DNA from 3 places in the Vreelandella janggokensis genome. Region 3 is predicted to be linked to each of the others. Evidence: predicted binding sites of a transcription regulator. Region 3 holds the regulator's gene; each other region holds the start of a gene.

Region 1 (5,805 bases), on a different contig from region 3:
CCGATCATCGAGGTAATGTTGGTATTGATCACTGACATGGTGTGATTCTCCTTGCTTGGACACTGGCCTAGAAGGCCCGCTTTTCGGCCACTGTGTGTGCCGTTATTTTAATTAACGGCGCGGCGGGGAGAACCTTTAGGGCTAATGCTAAAAAAATCCCGAAATACGTCAGAAAAATGTTAACAAACGTAAGCGTGGCGCTTGCTGCCATATTGAGACGCAAACAGGGCCTTTCGGCCCTGCGGGTAACGCCTTTGCTGAATAGCTAGTGCAGGGATTAGTCTCGGCCTAGCTGAGCGTCCAGGGCGTCAAACTGTTGCGTCAGATAGGAACTGGTACTGTTCATCTGCGCGATCATGGCATCCAACTGGCCGAACTGGGTACGGTAGCGGGAAATGGTGCGCTCAATGGAGCTTTCCATGCGCTCGTAGCGCTCACCGAGGCTATCGATGCGGTTTTCTGCACCACTAATGGCATTGCCTAGGGTGCCAGTTTTACTCATCAACTGCTCAAGCGTGGTGCTCAGGCTACTGGCCAGACCTTGAGAGGCATCATTGCCTTCCACACCAGTAAAGAAATCTCTCAATGCATCGGGGCTATTTTTAGCCAAATCGCTGACAGCGGCGTCATCCATTTCTAGCGTGCCATCGCGCTGTAGGCTAATGCTCAACTGGCTGAGCGTGGCAAGCTCACCTCCTGCCACACCGCTGGTCAAAACGCTGCGTAGTCGACCTTCAATGGTGCGAACGGTGCTGTCGCCGACCAGCTCAGCCGCCTCGCCCGACTCGTTATCGAACTTCGTCACGGTGCCGATAGTGTTTTTTACTTCGTTGAAAGCTTCGACGAAGTCGCCAATGGCTTCGCGTACTTTGAGAGTGTTGCGTTCGACATTGACCGTGCTGCTGGCGGTTTCTCCTTCGCCCAGGCTTAACTCGCCGAGATTAAGGGTTACACCTTGAATGGCCTCTTCAATCGTGTTGCTGGCACTGGTGATGGTGATGCCGTTAACATCCAGCGAGGCATTTTGCCCGGCGCGCGCAGCCTCAGCGCCTAACGGCTGTGTGGTCGCATTGGCTCCATCCGCTTTCAAGAAGCTAAACCCACTCACCGAGGCATCCAGCCCCGTCTCTTTTGAGCTAAGCGCCAACCGGTAGCCGTCACCGTCGAAAATCACGCTGGCGCTGACACCGGCATTTTCGTGGGCGTTGATTGCATCGCGAATATCTTCGAGGCTGCTGTCCGCGGCCACGTCGATATTGACGCTATTCTGACCGGTAAAAGCGAGGCGCAGTTGGGTGGCATCACCCATATCAAGCGGGTCGTCGCTTTCTGTGCCTTCATCAAGTCGCTGTGACGCTAGCGTACCCGCCGTGGCCAGCGCGGTCACTTCCACTCGATAGCTGCCGGGTAACGCATCGGCATCGGTCGTCGCGGAAATCTCATCACCACGCACATTGGCGGAAAGGCTCTGATAGAGCTTAGGATCGTTCAGCGCATCAACCGCATCCTGGAATTTATCCATGGACGATTGAATTTTGCCATAAGCGGAAATCTTGGCTTCCTGCTGCTCCTGCTGACGGGTGATCGGTGCGAGTTTGCCGCGTTCGGCATCCTGTAATTGATCCAGCAGCCCATTAAGGTCGAGGCCTGAGCCAATACCTAGAGAGGTAATCGTTGCCATACTGGGAGTCCTCAGTAAAAGGCTAAACCTATCCACTGCACTGCGGGCCACTCACGCCACGTCAACGCAAAATTTTAATAAAAATATTATCGGTCAAAGTGAGCGCAACTTTAGCGCTTTTTTATTGGTTTAGATATTTATGGTGGTTTCAACTAACAAAAAAACCTGCACGAAGCAGGTTTTTTAAACGTAACTCGCTGTATTGAAGGCGTGTTAGCGACCCAACTGAGCATCCAGTGAATCAAACTGCTGAGTCAAGTAGTTACTCGTCTGGTTCATTTCGGCGATCATGCCGTCTAATTGGCCGAATTGGGTACGGTAGCGATCGATGGTCTGGCTTATGGACTGCTCCATGCTGGTGTAGCGATCACCCAGTGATTCGATACGGCTTTCACTGCCGCTGATCGCGCCAGTAACGGTACCATTGGTACTCAGCATCTGGTCCACGGCGGTATTCACCTGACCCGCCAGACCAGGATTATCGCCACTCCCCGCGAAGAATTCAGATAGAGCCTGCTGGTCGTTGGCGACGACGTCATTTAGCTTGTCGTTATCCAGCGAGAGTGTACCGTCAACCTCAAGCGAAATGCCGACCTGGCTAAGCATTGAGAAGCCATCGCCCTCTTGCGCCACACCGCCACTCAGCACGCTGCGCATGCGAGACTCAACGGTACGAACCGTGCTGTCACCATTGAGTGGTCCAGCCTGCCCGGTCTCCTGGTTGAAGTTGGTCAGCTCGCCTGTTGACTCTTTCAGCGCGTTATACGAATCGACAAACGACGTGACGGCTTCACGCACGGCAAGAGTGTCCTGCTCTACCGCAACGGTGCTATCGCCCTCGCTTTGCAGGTTCAGCGTAACGCCTTGAATCGCACCCTCGACCTGATTGGTCGGGCTGGTGATATCGATGCCGTTGACGTTTAAAGCAGCGTCGGTGCCATCCTGCAATGTATTTGCTGTATCAGCAGCGAACGGGGCGGCATCGCTAAACGAGAAGTTACTGATAGATGCATCCGCACCGGTTTCTCGTGAGCTTAGTGCCAACCGATCTTGGGTGCCATCGTTGATGATAGTGGCATTGACCCCGGCGTTTTCATCCGCGTTGATGGCATCGCGGATATCTTCCAGAGAACTGTCGGCGGCGATGGTCACGGTTGACGTAGAGGGTGTGGTCGCTTCATCACCCTCACCAAAGTTGAAGGTCATGATTTGTTCATTGGCCGTCCGCGTACCTTCTGGGACTCCCACCGACGCCAGAGTCCCACGGGTAGCCATGGTATCCACGGTAATGTTGTAACTGCCGGGCATGGCAGTTTCATCGGCGGCAGCGCCCACTGATTCGCCACTGACATTGGTCGACAGGCTCTCAAAGAGGGAACCGTCAGCAAGTACACTCGCCGAGTCCTGGAACTCGGAAAGCGCACTCTCCAACTGCCCATAGGCCGATATTTTGGTATTTTCGGTTTCTACTTGTTGCTCAATCGGGGCAAGCTTTTCGCGTTCAGCGTCTTCAAGCTGATCGAGCAAGCCGTTCAGGTCCAACCCTGACCCTATACCGAGAGAAGAAATAGCACCCATACGCTAACCGCCTTTTTTGAAACGAGTGAAGCAACCGCCTTAATTAACGCCCATCCACTACACCTTACTGGGCTACCGTGTTGCTAACGTTAAATATGTTTATTTCATTGCTGATTACTTAGTGACTCGGCTTATAAAGAACAACCTTGAACATTCTAGCCAATTTTTAAGTACCAAAATGTAACCAAGCGTGTGCGAGTGCACGCTATCGCCCGACCCCCAGATACGTAAGCCCCGCTGCCTGGGCGGCGCTTGGTGTAAACAGGTTGCGTCCATCGACCACCACTTTATCGTTTAGCTGGCTGGCCAGCCATTCCAGATCGACGCTGCGAAATGCTTTCCATTCGGTACAGATCACCAGGGCATCAGCCCCTTTGACTGCCTGAATGCGGTCGCCGGCGAGCAGCAGATCGTCGCGGTCGCCGTAAAGGCGGCGGCATTCGGCCATGGCCTCGGGATCAAAGGCCTGCACCTTGGCGCCCGCCTGCCAGACCGCTTCCATCAACGTGCGGCTGGGGGCTTCGCGCATGTCGTCGGTGTCGGGCTTGAAGGCCAGCCCCCACACGGCAATGGTTTTACCCGTCACATTACCCAGCGCTGATTGCAGTTTGGTGAATAGGGTTTGCTTTTGCTGGGCGTTAACCGTTTCCACTGCATTGAGTAGCGCGGGGGTGTAGCCCAGTTGCAGCGCGATGCGCTCAAGGGCCTGCACATCCTTGGGAAAGCATGAGCCGCCGTAGCCACAGCCGGGGTAAATAAAGTGGTAGCCAATGCGCGGGTCGCTGCCGATGCCTCGGCGCACGTCTTCAATATCCACGTCGAGACGTTCGGCAAGGTTGGCCATTTCATTCATGAAGCTGATCTTGGTGGCCAGCATGGCGTTGGCGGCGTATTTGGTGAGTTCTGCCGCGCGCACGCTCATGAACATCAATTTTTCGTGGTTACGGTTATAGGGGGCGTAGCATTCGTGCATGCGGGCTTTGACGCGCTCGCTTTCAGTCCCGACGATAATTCGTGCGCCGCGGGTAAAGTCCTCAATTGCAGCGCCTTCTTTCATGAATTCAGGGTTGGAACACACATCAAACGGCACATCGACGCCACGGGCAGCGAGGGTTTCGCTGATCGCTGCATGCACCTTCTCGGCGGTACCTACCGGCACGGTGGATTTGTCGATCACCAGTTTGTAATCGTTCATGTGCTCGCCGATGGTGCGCGCGACGTCCAACACGTAGCGGAGGTCGGCACTGCCGTCTTCATCCGGTGGGGTGCCCACAGCGATAAACACCAGCTCACCATCGCGCACGGCTTGCTCGGCGTTGGTGGTAAAGCTGAGCCGCCCGGCGTCAACATTGTGCGCCACGATATTGCTGAGACCCGGCTCGAAGATGGGCACTTCACCGGCATTTAACTGGGCGATCCGCTCGGCGTTGACGTCCATGCAGGTGACCTGATGGCCGACATCGGCCAGGCAGGCGCCTGCGACTAATCCTACGTAACCGGTTCCAAAAACACTGATATGCATGCCGTGTTAACTCACTCATCAATACGGGTGGCGAAATTTATGACGAGCTTATCACGTCATTTGGACATTGATGACGGGGCGTGGCAGGAAAAACATGGGATAGACGTTGGTCTAATATCGACTTTCGTTTATAATGCACTGCAACACCTCGGCATTGAGCACATAGCATTACGCATGCGTTTTCAGACGCTCAGTGCTGCCCGGCTAACGTATCAGGAGAAGGAAATGCCCAACGACATGTCCACCGCCAGTCACGTTCAGCGCAGTTTACGCCAGTGTTTGGCCGTCGTGGCAGAGCTGCTTTACGACAACGGGCATGTATTGGAAACCATCACCCTGACCAAACGCGGCCTGAGCAGCAAAGAATTGAAGTTGCTCAACCAGAGCGCGCCGGACTGGGCCACCTGCCAGCAGGTGCTGGAAACCAGCCAAGCGGCCACCCGCAATGAGCAGGGTCGGTTTGTGTTGACCCCCATGGGTCGCGAGCTGATGTTTGATATGTTCGGGGAAGGCGCAGCGGACTGTGCCTAGCCCCTGACACTAACGTCGTTTTTAGCGGATACCTAGAAACGACAGGATAAACAGCACGACCACGACCAGCCCGATGATATAGATAATGTTTCTCATAGATGCACTCCTTGCGAATTGCGTGGTTAAAAACGCAATTTGTTGTTGACCTATGTAGCCTAGCAACCCTTCCCAGATTTTGCGTATTCAAGACGTTTGTTGCCCCCTCAGTTAACAAGACTGACTGGAACCCTTACACCGCTGTGGGTTCAAACAGGTTCCTGTTTGTTGAGAGTTTGCCATGCGCTTGTTGATGTCCGCCGCTTTTTTCGCTGCCACGCTGTTCTCCTCCGCCATTAGTGCCCAACCGACGTCTCCCTCACCGCCCAAGGCTGATGCGCTCAGCAACCTGAGCGACGACGCCCGCGGTTACTCACGCTTGCACAGCATCGTGGTGGCCCATCAGGGTCGGATCATTCACGAGCACCACCAGGGCGGCCCGGGGGTTGATGCGCCC
Region 2 (5,805 bases), on a different contig from region 3:
GGTAACTAAAGGTACTTCTGCCTTCCGTAACGGCGCCCAGCGACCAGTGCACGTGACTGTGAGGCGCATAGCAAACTTGCCGCGCATCGCTGATTTTACGCAGTTCCACATGGGGCATACGCTGATCGCGCCAGAAAACTGGAGAAGACGATGGATTCATGCGCTACTCAAACAATGAAAAAAGCAAATAGGTAGGCCTCCCCGCTCAACTGGTCACCAAGGTCTGATGCGCCTACGCTGGACAATCACACAGTGCAGACACAGTATAGATGCCGCTCATTCAAGTTGCTTATGGATAATTGGCAACAGCCTTATCGGTCAGGAGGACACCATGGCAAGCTCTACGCCCACGCCAGACCACCGCGACGCCATCAGCGCCTTTGCCCGCATGGGCTATGCCGCACGCGGCGTGGTTTACGTGTTGGTGGGGGGATTGGCGGCGCTCACCGCCATAGATCAGGGCGGCCAGGCGGAAGGCAGCCGCGGCGCGCTGGAAGCCGTGCTGGGTGCGCCGTTTGGTAAGGTGATGCTGGGCATTATCGCCGTAGGGCTGCTTGGATACGCCATGTGGCGCTGTATACAAGTTTTCAAGGACCCCGACCGTCACGGCACCAGTGCCAAAGGGCTGGTGATTCGCGCAGGCTTGTTTGTCAGTGCGATTACCCACACCTTGCTGGCATTTTTTGCCGCCAGCCTTGTCTTCCGTTTTCTCTCGTCCGGTTCCTCCAGTGGCTCAAGCGGTGGCTCGGAAGGCATGGTCAGTTGGCTGATTCAGCAACCCTTTGGCCGCTGGTTGGTGGCTGCTGTCGGCATCGCCATCATCGGTGCGGGTATCGCCCACGCCGTCAAAGGCTACAAGGCAAAATTTGACAAACACTTCGCCATGCCTTCGCGCACCCAAGCCTGGGCCTACCCGATATGCCGTTTCGGCCTGGTGGTCCGCGGGCTCGTCTTTGTGATCGTGGGTAGTTTATTCATGATCGCCGCTTACCAGTTCGACCCCAACGCCGCAGGCGGCACGGCGGAAGCGTTTAACACCTTGCGGCGCCAGGCCTTCGGGCAATGGCTTTTTGGGTTTGTCGCCACTGGCCTGCTGGCGTTTGGGTGCTATAGCGTACTTGCCGCCGTTTACCGCCGCGTCGACCCTTCTCTATAGCACCAGCTGGGACGTTTAAGCGTCGTCTTTTGGCGTACCCGATGCAGGCGGCATATGCTTGGCTTTCATGTCCTTGAAGGCCTCCATGATGTCCATGGGTAGCGGGAAGACGATCGTCGAGGCGTTCTTGTTGCTCATGTCGCTCATGGTCTGCAGGTAGCGTAGCTGCAACGCGGCGGAGTTTTCCTGCATCACGTTGGCGGCCTCGACCAGCTTCCTCGAGGCCTGCAGCTCGCCCTCGGCATGAATCACCTTGGCGCGCCGCTCGCGTTCTGCCTCGGCCTGACGGGCAATGGCGCGGATCATGCTCTCATCAAGATCCACGTGCTTGATCTCAACGTTTGCCACCTTGATACCCCAGGCATCGGTCTGAGCGTCGATGATTTCCTGGATGTCGTCGTTGAGCTTATCGCGTTCGGAAAGCATTTCATCAAGGTCATGCTTACCCAGCACCGAACGCAGCGTGGTCTGAGCAAGCTGGCTGGTGGCCTGAGAGAAGTTCTCGACCTGAATAATCGCCTTTTCCGGGTCGATCACGCGGAAGTAAAGCACGGCGTTGACCTTCACCGTCACGTTGTCCTGAGAGATGACGTCCTGCTCGGGCACGTCCATGGTGATAACGCGCAGATCGACCACCTGCATCTTTTGAATGGCGGGGATCACGATCACCAGACCCGGACCCTTCACTGTCTGGAAACGGCCCAGGAAGAACACCACACCCCGTTTATATTCCGGCAAAATGCGAATGGAGGCGGCGATCAGCAGCACCACCAGCACGACAGGCACTAAATACGATAGCAACATGGGACACCTCGTCTAGCGATTGATCAGTGATAGATGTGTAACGCAGGGTCAGCCAGGCGTTACGGGGGTGATACGTAAACCGTCAAGCCGTCAAGGCGCTCCACTTTCACCTCGTCTCCCTGCTTGATTGGCACGTTACTCACCGCGTTCCAGCGCTCGCCGTGCAGTTGCACATGGCCGCGAGTCTCAAAATCTTCCAGGGCAATGGCGCTTGCGCCAATCAACTGCTCCACGCCTGTATGGGCCGGGCGTCGGCGCAGCGTTGCAAAACGCGTCAAGGTCCACAGCATCAGCCCGCCGGATACCAGCGCCACGCCGCCAATCAGCGGCAACGAAATGGCCAGGTACTCGGCATCCATCAGCATGACCGACCCCAGCACAAAGGCCACAATACCGCCGACCCCCAGCACGCCGAAACTGGGCATTAACGCTTCGCCCACCATCAGCGCCAGACCGACGATGATCAGCGCCAGGCCCGCGTAATTGATCGGCAGCATCTGAAAGGCAAAGAGCGCCAACAGCAGCGAAATAACCCCGATGGTGCCAGGGAACAGGCTGCCGGGGCTCGAAAGCTCGAAGATCAGCCCGTAAAAGCCGATGATCAGCAGGAAGTAAGCAATATTGGGGTTCGTAATCAGCGAAAGCAGCTCTGTGCGCCAATCCGGATCAAAGCGTTCAACGGCAAGGTCGGCTGTCTCCAGCGTCCGGTCACCCCGCTCCATGACCACCGACATGCCGTCTATTTGCGAAAGCAGATCATTCAGGTCCCGCGCAATCACGTCGATGACGTTCTGCTCCAGTGCCTCATTGGCAGTGAGGTTGACCGCCTCGCGCACCGCCGCTTCGGCCCAATCGGCGTTCCGGTCGTGACGCTCGGCCAGGCTGCGGATAAAGCTCACCGCGTCTTCCATGACCTTGCGCTCCATGGCGCTGCTCTCTCTTCCAGACTCGCTTTCACTCTCGCCTTCCGATTGGCCTTCGGCGTTGTCATCCGCTTCATCAGCGCTGCCGGGAAAGCCGGAACCGCCCATCTGCACCGGCGTGGCAGACCCCAGATGGGTCGCGGGCGCCATGGCAGCAACGTGGCTGCCATACAGCAGGTAAGTGCCCGCACTGGCCGCCCGAGCGCCACTGGGGGAGACATACATCGCCACAGGAATGTCGGTATTCAGCATTTCCCGGATCATGTCGCGCGTCGTGTCGACCAGGCCGCCTGGCGTATCCAGCTCAACGACAATCACCTCACTGTTCTGCTCGCGGGCCTTGCGCAGACCGCGCTCAAGATAATCTTTGGTGGCGGGGCCAATGGGCCCTTCAATGTTCATGACCAGGGCGTTAGGCGATGAGGTCTGCGCCGTGGCCTGCCAGGCGAACGACAGCGCTAGCATCAGCACGCCTGCCAGCGATAACCACAGCCAAGGGGATTTGTGAGAAAGGCTTCGCATATCAACTCTCCCCGCGCCTCGCGTCCTGAAACATTACCTGGCTACCTGGTTAAGTAGCCGTTATGTCAGCACATCCGCTATAGGAATCAACATATACAGAAGCTACACCCTGTATATTTACTGAACAAGTAATATTGCCGCGTTGGTGTACTTTCAACATAGCAGTTGTGGCGGGATTGGTGATGGTGCGGAGCGTTTACTTCCTTACCGGGAAAAATTGACTCGATTTAGTGCCAACCTGGCATTTTTATCCCTATCGGGAAATAAACCTGGGCAAGCTGATGCGCCAGGCATGCAGCGCTGGTAGCGGGCAAATCATGGCGTTTCCACGTAATAGCTGCTCACCCGCCAGGTGCCGTTTTCAAGGTGGGGGGTAACGGTTTCGAGCCGACGTCCGCTGTTCTCGAAGCCGGTTTGGAAGGTGAAGACGATATAGTCGCCGCTCGGCGCACCCGGCATGGACGTCTGGTGGCTGGTACGAACGCGCTTGCGCGAGGCCACTTCGCCAAAGTCCCGGCGCACAAGCTCAATGGTGCGGGCCAGCATTCCCTGTGACAGCGGCGCTTTTAGTATAGGCGATGAGGTCTCCCAGGCTTGCTCGTAGTCACCGTTATCAATCGCGTTCAACCAGGCAAGCGCAGCGGCCTCCGCCTCATTGGCAGTATGGGCCATGGCATGCGTACTGAAAGACAGCAGTACGGCCGTGATGATGCAACTGAGTTTTTTGGGCATGGCTGATTCTCGATACATTGAGGACGGTCGAACAACGTCGTTCGATAACGTTCGTCCGATATAAAGAGATATCGGAAACTGGCGAGGTTTCTTTAGGGGGTTTGAAAGATCCGCCAATATCTATGGGCGGCGCCCGCACTTGTTGTTGCCCACTATAATCCCTGAAGCCACTGGCGAACGGTCGCGATACCCTCTTCACTGACCACTAGTCCCAGGTGCGATGCGCCTTCCACCGTGGTGATGTCCGCATGCGGCACAAGCGGACGCAGCACGGGTTCGAATTGAGCCGCATACAACGCCTCGTCCTCAGCACCGGTGACCACCAGAACGGGCACCTGCACTGAGCCCAGCGCCTGACGAAAATCAGCCGGACTAAAACCGCTCATCAACCGGTATGAATAGGCGAGCGTCTCTGAGCCATCGCGGTATTCAGGTGGCAAGTTGAACCGCAATACATCCGTCCCGTTGAAATGCGTGATGCCAATCGCGTTGAGCATCGAGATCGCCACAATCCTGGCGACACTTGGCTCGGCCCAACCACCGGAATTATCCCGCACAGTGGGCGCATCGTGCCCAAGGTAAGGCGCCAGCAGCAGATACGCCGAGGCAAGGTGACCATGCTGCCCACCGGCAAAGCGTACCGCGAGCCCGCCCCCGGATGAATGACCGCCAACGACCACCCTTGAGACATCGGTGTTGGTCTCTTTGATATGGGCAATGAGGTCCGCCAGGTCATCTTCAAGCTGCTCAATGTAGTCGATATCGCCACGGCGCGCCGGCGAAGGACCATGCCCGCGCACATCCGGCGTGTAAACACTGGCAGCACCTGACGCGGCTAATTCATGGGCGAGCGTCGCCAGGTACCTGCTGTCGGTTCCAGAGCCATGCACGAGGATCAGCGCAGTACGGGCATCACTTGGATAATGGCGATACGCGAGCGATGTTCCGTCCCGCGCTTCATACGTTTGCAGCGCGGGCAGCGGGCGTGATGCTTGCGCAGAGGCCAGCGCTTCAAAATCAAGGCTGTTCGCGTTTGTACCTGTCGGCATCGCCAGCAACGCCCCCATAACGGCAATCATCATGCGTTGTCTCACTTATTCCTCCCACCGCCATCACATCCAAGCTCGCTGCCACTTTCATGCAGTCATCCAGCGTGTTTTGAGCGTAGCAGAATCCGCAATGAGAACATGTCACGACAACGCCCCATGATGGTGGTGTTAGCGAGATGACACTCCCTATAAATGGCCGAATCTGCCCCCTTTGTGACCGGACAACGCATCGTTGGCAGGATACGTAGCAGCTAATCTATCACCTCACTTCAACACGATGAGATTAGCCATGACCCACTCTAAAACTGCATTGCTATTAATTGATGTACAGGCCTCTTTCCCCGCACGGGATTACTGGGATGAAGACCTCGCCCAGGACTGGCGCCCTAGGCAAAGGGCCGTGCTGAATGCAGCTCAGGCACACAAGATTCCCGTTGTGCGAATTCTGCATGAAGAACCCGGCAGCCAAGGGCCTTTTGACCCGGATTATGGCCTTATTCGTCCGCTTGATGATTTTAACGATGACGTAGCAGTCACCTATCATAAACGTGCCCATAATGCCTTCACCGATACCTCACTTGGGGACTGGTTACGGGAGCACGGCATTGAACGGCTTGCC
Region 3 (5,805 bases):
CATGCCGTGTCGTTTAACGTCGAAGACGACCAAACCCATGAGCATTGGCAGTCGATGTCATTGACCCTCGGTGACGAGCGGCATTTTCGTGCCGTGGAAGCGCACAGCTATTCCGATGCCACCTTGAGTATCAATGCCACCCAGGGCGTGTGCGACTTACCCTGGCTGGAGATGCGTGTCGAGCTGGAGGCCGCTCAGGGCGAAAGCCAAGCGGTTAATCAGGTGCCTGCGCGGCTACGCGTCGATGAGCGAGAGCGCATTCACAGCGTCGCCGAATTTATCACCGAGCGTGGCGATAACGGCTTTTATGCCCACTTTTATCTCAACGATATCGATCAATTGATCGCCGACATGAGTGTTGGTGAACAGGTCTTCCTGGGTTTTGATCAGGGAGATGAAGCCCCCTGGTACATGATATTCAGCCTGGAGGGCGCGGGAGAGGCACTGGCAAGGATGCAGCGCCTGTGCCGGGATGCGTCTTAGTAGGGGTTACTCCTGGGTTGGCGGTTGCCTGAGTACCAGTTCGACACGACGGTTGGCCGCCCGCCCCTGCGCCGTGGCATTACTTGCGATCGGCTGGGTATCGGCATAGCCAACGGCGCGCATGCGATCAACCTCGAGCCCCTGGCTATCCAGGTGGCGGACCACTGCGATCGCCCGTGCTGCTGATAGCTCCCAGTTGGAAGGAAAGTGCGAGGTCGCGATGGGCACGTTATCGGTATGGCCTTCGATCGACACCTGTCCATCAAAGGCGCTGAGCGTCTCGACAAGACTTTCGACAAGGTCACGGCCCTGCCCGGTGAGTTGCGCCCGGCCGCTATCGAACAACAGGTTGTCGTTGATGCGCAGCGTCACCCCTTCCCGCCCCTGGGAGACATCCACCCCGGGGATACTGACACCCTCAAAGCGTGGCTTAAGGCCGCTATGACGGGGCTCGATCCCGGCCGCCAGTGACGCCAGAGGCAGGTCGGCAATCGCGCCGGGAGATGCTTCAACGACGCTGGCTTGCGATCCGGCATCGTTACCGCCGGGTGGCGCCAGCGAGAGCAGCAAGACAAACAAGGTCAGCAACAGCGTCAATACATCCAGATAGCTGGTCATCCAGCCATCGTCGCCACTGTCCTTGGGCAGTGGCGCTTCCAATGTATGGCGGGTATCCCGGTCCAACATGCCGACTACCCCTTGGCGGGGGCGCTATTCGAGGCGCGCGGCTTCTTGACCTCCGGCTCGCGGATTTCGTCATGGTAATTGGCGACAAAGGAATTGAGCGTTTCTTCAATAAAGGAAGGTAACCGCCGCTTGGTAATCAGGGAGATCCCTTCCAGCACCATGTTCATGGTGATCAGGCGCTCCTCGGTGCGTCGCTCGAGCTTTACCGCGATAGGCTTGAACACCAGATTGGCCAGCAGGATACCGTAGAAGGTGGTCAGCAGCGCCACCGCCATGCGCGGGCCGATCACATCAAGATTGCCGGCGTCCATGACTTCCAGCATATTGACCAGTCCCACCAGGGTGCCAATCATGCCGAAAGCGGGCGCATAAGTGGCCATGGTGCGGAATATCTGGGCTTCCGCATGCTCACGCGCCTTCAGCCGCGCAATACGCCAGCGCAACATATCGAAGATTTCGTCTTCTTTGGTGTTGGCGATCACCAGTTGAATGCCGGTCCGCAAAAACGGATTACGGGTGTTTTCGAGCTCTCGTTCAACAGCGCGGACATCGCCCTTGAACCACAGCCGGGACATGGCCACCAACTCGTTGATATCATCACGCACGTAGGTGTTTTCGCGCCGGAAGACCAGCCCGACCAGACGCACCACCCGCAGCACTTCCTTGAGGGGATAGCTGATAAAGGTAGCGGCAAGTGTGCCCGTGACCACGATGGCGAGCCCAGGCAGGTTGAGGAAGCTATCCGGCGATTCGGCGGTGAAAAACAGGACGCTTACCAGCAACAGGATGCTGGCGAAAATACCGATCAGCGTCGATGGGTTCATGTCGTGCTCCTTAAAGCAATATAACGGGGCTTATCAGCACCGAGCGCTAAAACGTCAGCCAATCGCCGTTGCCCTGGCAGTGACGTCAAAAGACCCTAAACCGAGTCGTTTAACTTGGCGCGCAGACGGCTGACTGCCTGACTATGCAACTGGGAAACGCGTGACTCCGTGACGCCGAGAACAGCGCCCACTTCTTTCAGGTTGAGCTCTTCCTGGTAATACAGCGCCATGAGCAACTTTTCACGCTCGGGCAGCGCCTCAATGGCCGCCACCAGGGTTTCCCGCTGCTGGGCATCGAGCAAGTGGTCAAACGGCGAACTCACGGTTTCGCGATTATGCGGTTCGCTGCCATCCGCCACCAGCTCTTCAAAGGGCAGCAACTGCCCGCTATTGGTATCGTGCAATAGCTGCTGATAGTCGCCCAGCGGCATCTCCATGGCGTCAGCGATTTCCGTTTCTTCGGGGGGACGCCCAAGCGACTGCTCCAAACGCCTGACGGTTTCATCAACGGCCCGCGCCGAACGACGGACGCTGCGAGGCAGCCAATCACGAGTACGCAATTCGTCCACCATCGCCCCGCGTATGCGCTGACTGGCAAACGTCGCAAAGGTGGCCCCCTGAGTGGCATCGAAACGTCCCAGAGCTTCCAGTAGCCCCATCATGCCTGCCTGGATTAAGTCATCCAGCTCTATGCTGGCCGGCAACCTGACCTGAAGCGTCAAGGCCTGACGTCTCACCAGTGGCATGTACTCCGTCATCAGCTCACTTTGTTTGATCCTGCCTTGTGCTGTGTACATCCTATTGCCTCGCGGCTAAACCACCTGTGCTCACTGGTAATTCACTATCATCTGCAACCCTTTAACGCTAACGGGACGCTGCCCTGGGTTTAGCGCAAATTGAAAATGCAGGGGCGTTGTCGCACTTATGCCTGATAAAGCACGGGTCTCCCCACGCATGCCCGATAATGACACACAGCGCTCGGGGTGGCATAACCATGCCTGTAGCGCTGCCCCGGGCGCGTGTTGGTACTGCCACTGGACTCGCTCGATGACCGCCGCTGGCGTGGTAGCGCCCGCTGGAGGACGAACCGGTTCACTGCGACTGGCGCGGTCGCTCATGGTCACCATGAGCCCCGGCACTTGTGTCACCCAGCTGCTGGACGCTCCCTGAGCAAACGAACCGAGTCCCAGGGCTAGTACCAAAATGCTAATCGCATGACGCCAATAGCCTAGCATGCATCGTTCCTTCTCATGAGCGGATTAACCCCGATTATTAGACGCTTTACCGGCGTTAGCTGCCATTAGCGGGCCAGCAATAGCAATTCAGTGTCAAGATAGTGGCCGGCCGCTTGCTGCAGGTTGGCCAATAGGCCTTGCCTGGGCAGGTGAGGCTCGTGCAGTGCCAACAAGCGTTGCGGGCCGTTATGCTGCCGCAGCTGTTTCAATAGCTGGTACATGCGCCCAAATGCATCGGCATCGCTGCTGACCCACAACGCCCAGCGACGGTGTTGCTGGCTGAGCGTCGCCAGTTCAGGTGCATCCGGCATCACGATCCGAATATCCCAGTCGGCCGGATCCCCGGCCCAGGCTCGCCCTAGCGCGGCCCACTGGCCCAGGCGCGCGCTGACCTTGCGCACCTCTACCGGCCCATCGCCCGATAGCCCGGTGACCATTAACGGCGTTTTAGGCTTAGGCGGTGTGACAGGCGGCTCCATGGCCGCCGCGCTGGGCACCACGGGTGAGCGGTAGGCCATCGGCCCGGATGATTCCGTTACCTCGGGAGGCGCTTCATCGCCCCGCTGCTGACGCTGCAGATCCGCCCACTTGCGCAGCCCAGAAGCTTGGTCTTGTGCGCTCATGCCAGGCCCTCACGATTAACACCGCCCAGTTGGCGGATCGCATCACGGGCCATAAAGGCGTATACCAGCGCATCCAGCAATGCCGTATCGCGCCGACGGCGACGGCTGCTTAGCAGGTTCAGCACATCACCGTGCAATGCACCGGCGGCCTCGTCCTCGGCGCAATCAAGGTGCCCGGCAATGGCGGCAATGCCACTGGCCATCAACAGGCGCACTTCAGGGCTTACGTCGCCACTATCGGCGTCTTTGAGCTGCTGCCAGGCACGCCGTGTCAGCGCCGCAAGGCTTTCACTCTGCAGTTGGGTCACCAGCAGGCTCAGCACCTCATTGCCCAATCGCGCGGGGGTGAGCCAGTAACGGCGGGTGACCACTTTGGCGCTTTCGGGGTCACGGACTTCGCCATACCACGCCAGCAGCGCCCGCCCCTCTTTGTCGGTAACTTCGGCATAGGCCGTCCACAGCGCCATCGGCTGGCCACGGAAGCGCACATTGACGCGGTGATTGAGCGTACTCTCGGCAAACAGCTGGCGCAGCGCATAGCGTTCACCGTGCAAGTTTACCCTGAGTGCCGGGGGTGCCAGGCTGACCCAGGTCAGGTATTGGCGCTCTAACCAGGTCAACGCCTCGCTATCGGGTAATGACGGCAGCAGGTGCACGGCGACGCCATCGCGCTCGCTAAAGGTGGTCATGCGCGGTTGCCAGCCAGCGGGCTGGCGGTGCTGAAGCCAGGGTAGCGCCATCCAGGCGCCCTCGGCATCCAGTCCTATATCCGGCATCGCCCAATCGCAGCCGCGTTCATTGCGGCGGGGCGACCAGGCCATGCCCAGCATGTGTTGGGGCGGTGGGTACCCTTCCAGAAGCTCGTCCAGACGCTGATCCTGCAACACGCTGGGCAGGTTAGCGATATCCCAGACGCCTTCGAGACGCTCAAAGCCCACCATGCGCTCGCGCAGACGCGCAAACAGCGACGACAGACGGCGCCCCTGGCCCAGCACATCCCGTGACCAGCGGGGCATGCTGAGCGGTGCGGCGGATGGAGATCCACTGCCTGACCCGGCCGCGTCGGTATTCAGCGCCTGATCGACCAGGGTAGCCGGGTCCGCCACCGCCATATCTTCGGGGACCTGCTGACCATAGGAACCAAACAGCACGCGCATGCCATGGCGCATGACAATATCCAGGATAGGCGCCAAACGTCCCGCTTCGTCCTGCTTGGTGATGATGCAGTCATCCAGTTCAGCACCTGCCGCACGGGCAGCCTGGCGATAGCGCATCACCACTTCTTCCAACGTTTCCGGTTGGCTGGCGGCATTCAGCAGCAGTACCAACCTGACGTTGGAGCGACCACCCTGCAAGTGAGCGATCTGCTCGATGACCCGCTGGTCGCGCTGGCTCATGCCCACGGTATCGATGATGACCCACTGTTTGCCCTGCAGACGATTCAGCAGGTCGTCGATGGGTTGCTCCGCATCCAGCGCGTACATCGGGATATCCAGCAGGCGCGCGTAGATGCGCAGTTGCTCATGAGCGCCGATACGGAAGCTGTCGGTGGTCACCAGGGCGACGGGACGGGTCCCATGGCGCATGACAAAGCGAGCCGCGAGCTTGGCGGTCGTGGTCGTCTTGCCAACCCCGGTGGGCCCAACCAGGGCGACAATGCCCGTTTGATCGAAAAATTCGGGCTCATCCTGGAGCACGTCCAGTCGTGCCATCAGGCGCTCACGCAACCAAGGCAGTGCCTGCTCGCTGTCCGCACTTTGCGCCGACAGGAAGCCCGGCAGGTCCATCAGGATGTCGTCGGCAAGCTCGCGGCTGAAACCAACACCGCAAAGCAGCTGTCGCCAACGCTCTGTCCCGCTGGCGGTCGAGGCAGTGGGTGTTGTGCTACGGTCGGTTTGTTGGGAAGCAAGCAGCGAGCGCATATCCTGCATTTCGCGCAGTAAGCGCTCACTC

The links. Region 3 encodes FliA, which starts transcription of late flagellar genes. Its sites were predicted from a motif close to CTAAAGTTNNNNNNNNNNCNGCCGATA; they were not measured.
Region 1: a site for FliA is predicted at 1,769-1,795, ahead of fliD (flagellar filament capping protein FliD). Genes of this name have one in related genera too.
Region 2: a site for FliA is predicted at 4,207-4,233, ahead of QC816_RS15340 (DUF4019 domain-containing protein). Genes of this name have one in related genera too.

The regions. Positions count from the first base shown of each region.
Region 1 covers NZ_JARWAJ010000008.1:60,723-66,527, forward strand. Annotated here, with positions in the region: gene QC816_RS17635 (flagellin N-terminal helical domain-containing protein) at 1-38, opposite strand, end outside; gene fliD (flagellar filament capping protein FliD) at 278-1,681, opposite strand; gene fliD (flagellar filament capping protein FliD) at 1,895-3,259, opposite strand; gene QC816_RS17650 (UDP-glucose dehydrogenase family protein) at 3,465-4,781, opposite strand; gene QC816_RS17655 (hypothetical protein) at 5,007-5,312, shown strand; gene QC816_RS17660 (serine hydrolase domain-containing protein) at 5,590-5,805, shown strand, end outside.
Region 2 covers NZ_JARWAJ010000006.1:62,566-68,370, reverse strand. Annotated here, with positions in the region: gene QC816_RS15360 (AraC family transcriptional regulator) at 1-160, opposite strand, end outside; gene QC816_RS15355 (DUF1206 domain-containing protein) at 332-1,156, shown strand; gene QC816_RS15350 (slipin family protein) at 1,172-1,960, opposite strand; gene QC816_RS15345 (NfeD family protein) at 2,020-3,405, opposite strand; gene QC816_RS15340 (DUF4019 domain-containing protein) at 3,721-4,137, opposite strand; gene QC816_RS15335 (alpha/beta hydrolase) at 4,290-5,219, opposite strand; gene QC816_RS15330 (cysteine hydrolase family protein) at 5,476-5,805, shown strand, end outside.
Region 3 covers NZ_JARWAJ010000005.1:210,370-216,174, forward strand. Annotated here, with positions in the region: gene QC816_RS14730 (hypothetical protein) at 1-483, shown strand, start outside; gene QC816_RS14735 (OmpA/MotB family protein) at 490-1,170, opposite strand; gene QC816_RS14740 (motility protein A) at 1,176-1,994, opposite strand; gene QC816_RS14745 (RNA polymerase sigma factor FliA) at 2,090-2,791, opposite strand; gene QC816_RS14750 (flagellar protein FlhE) at 2,822-3,229, opposite strand; gene QC816_RS14755 (hypothetical protein) at 3,295-3,852, opposite strand; gene flhF (flagellar biosynthesis GTPase FlhF) at 3,849-5,805, opposite strand, start outside.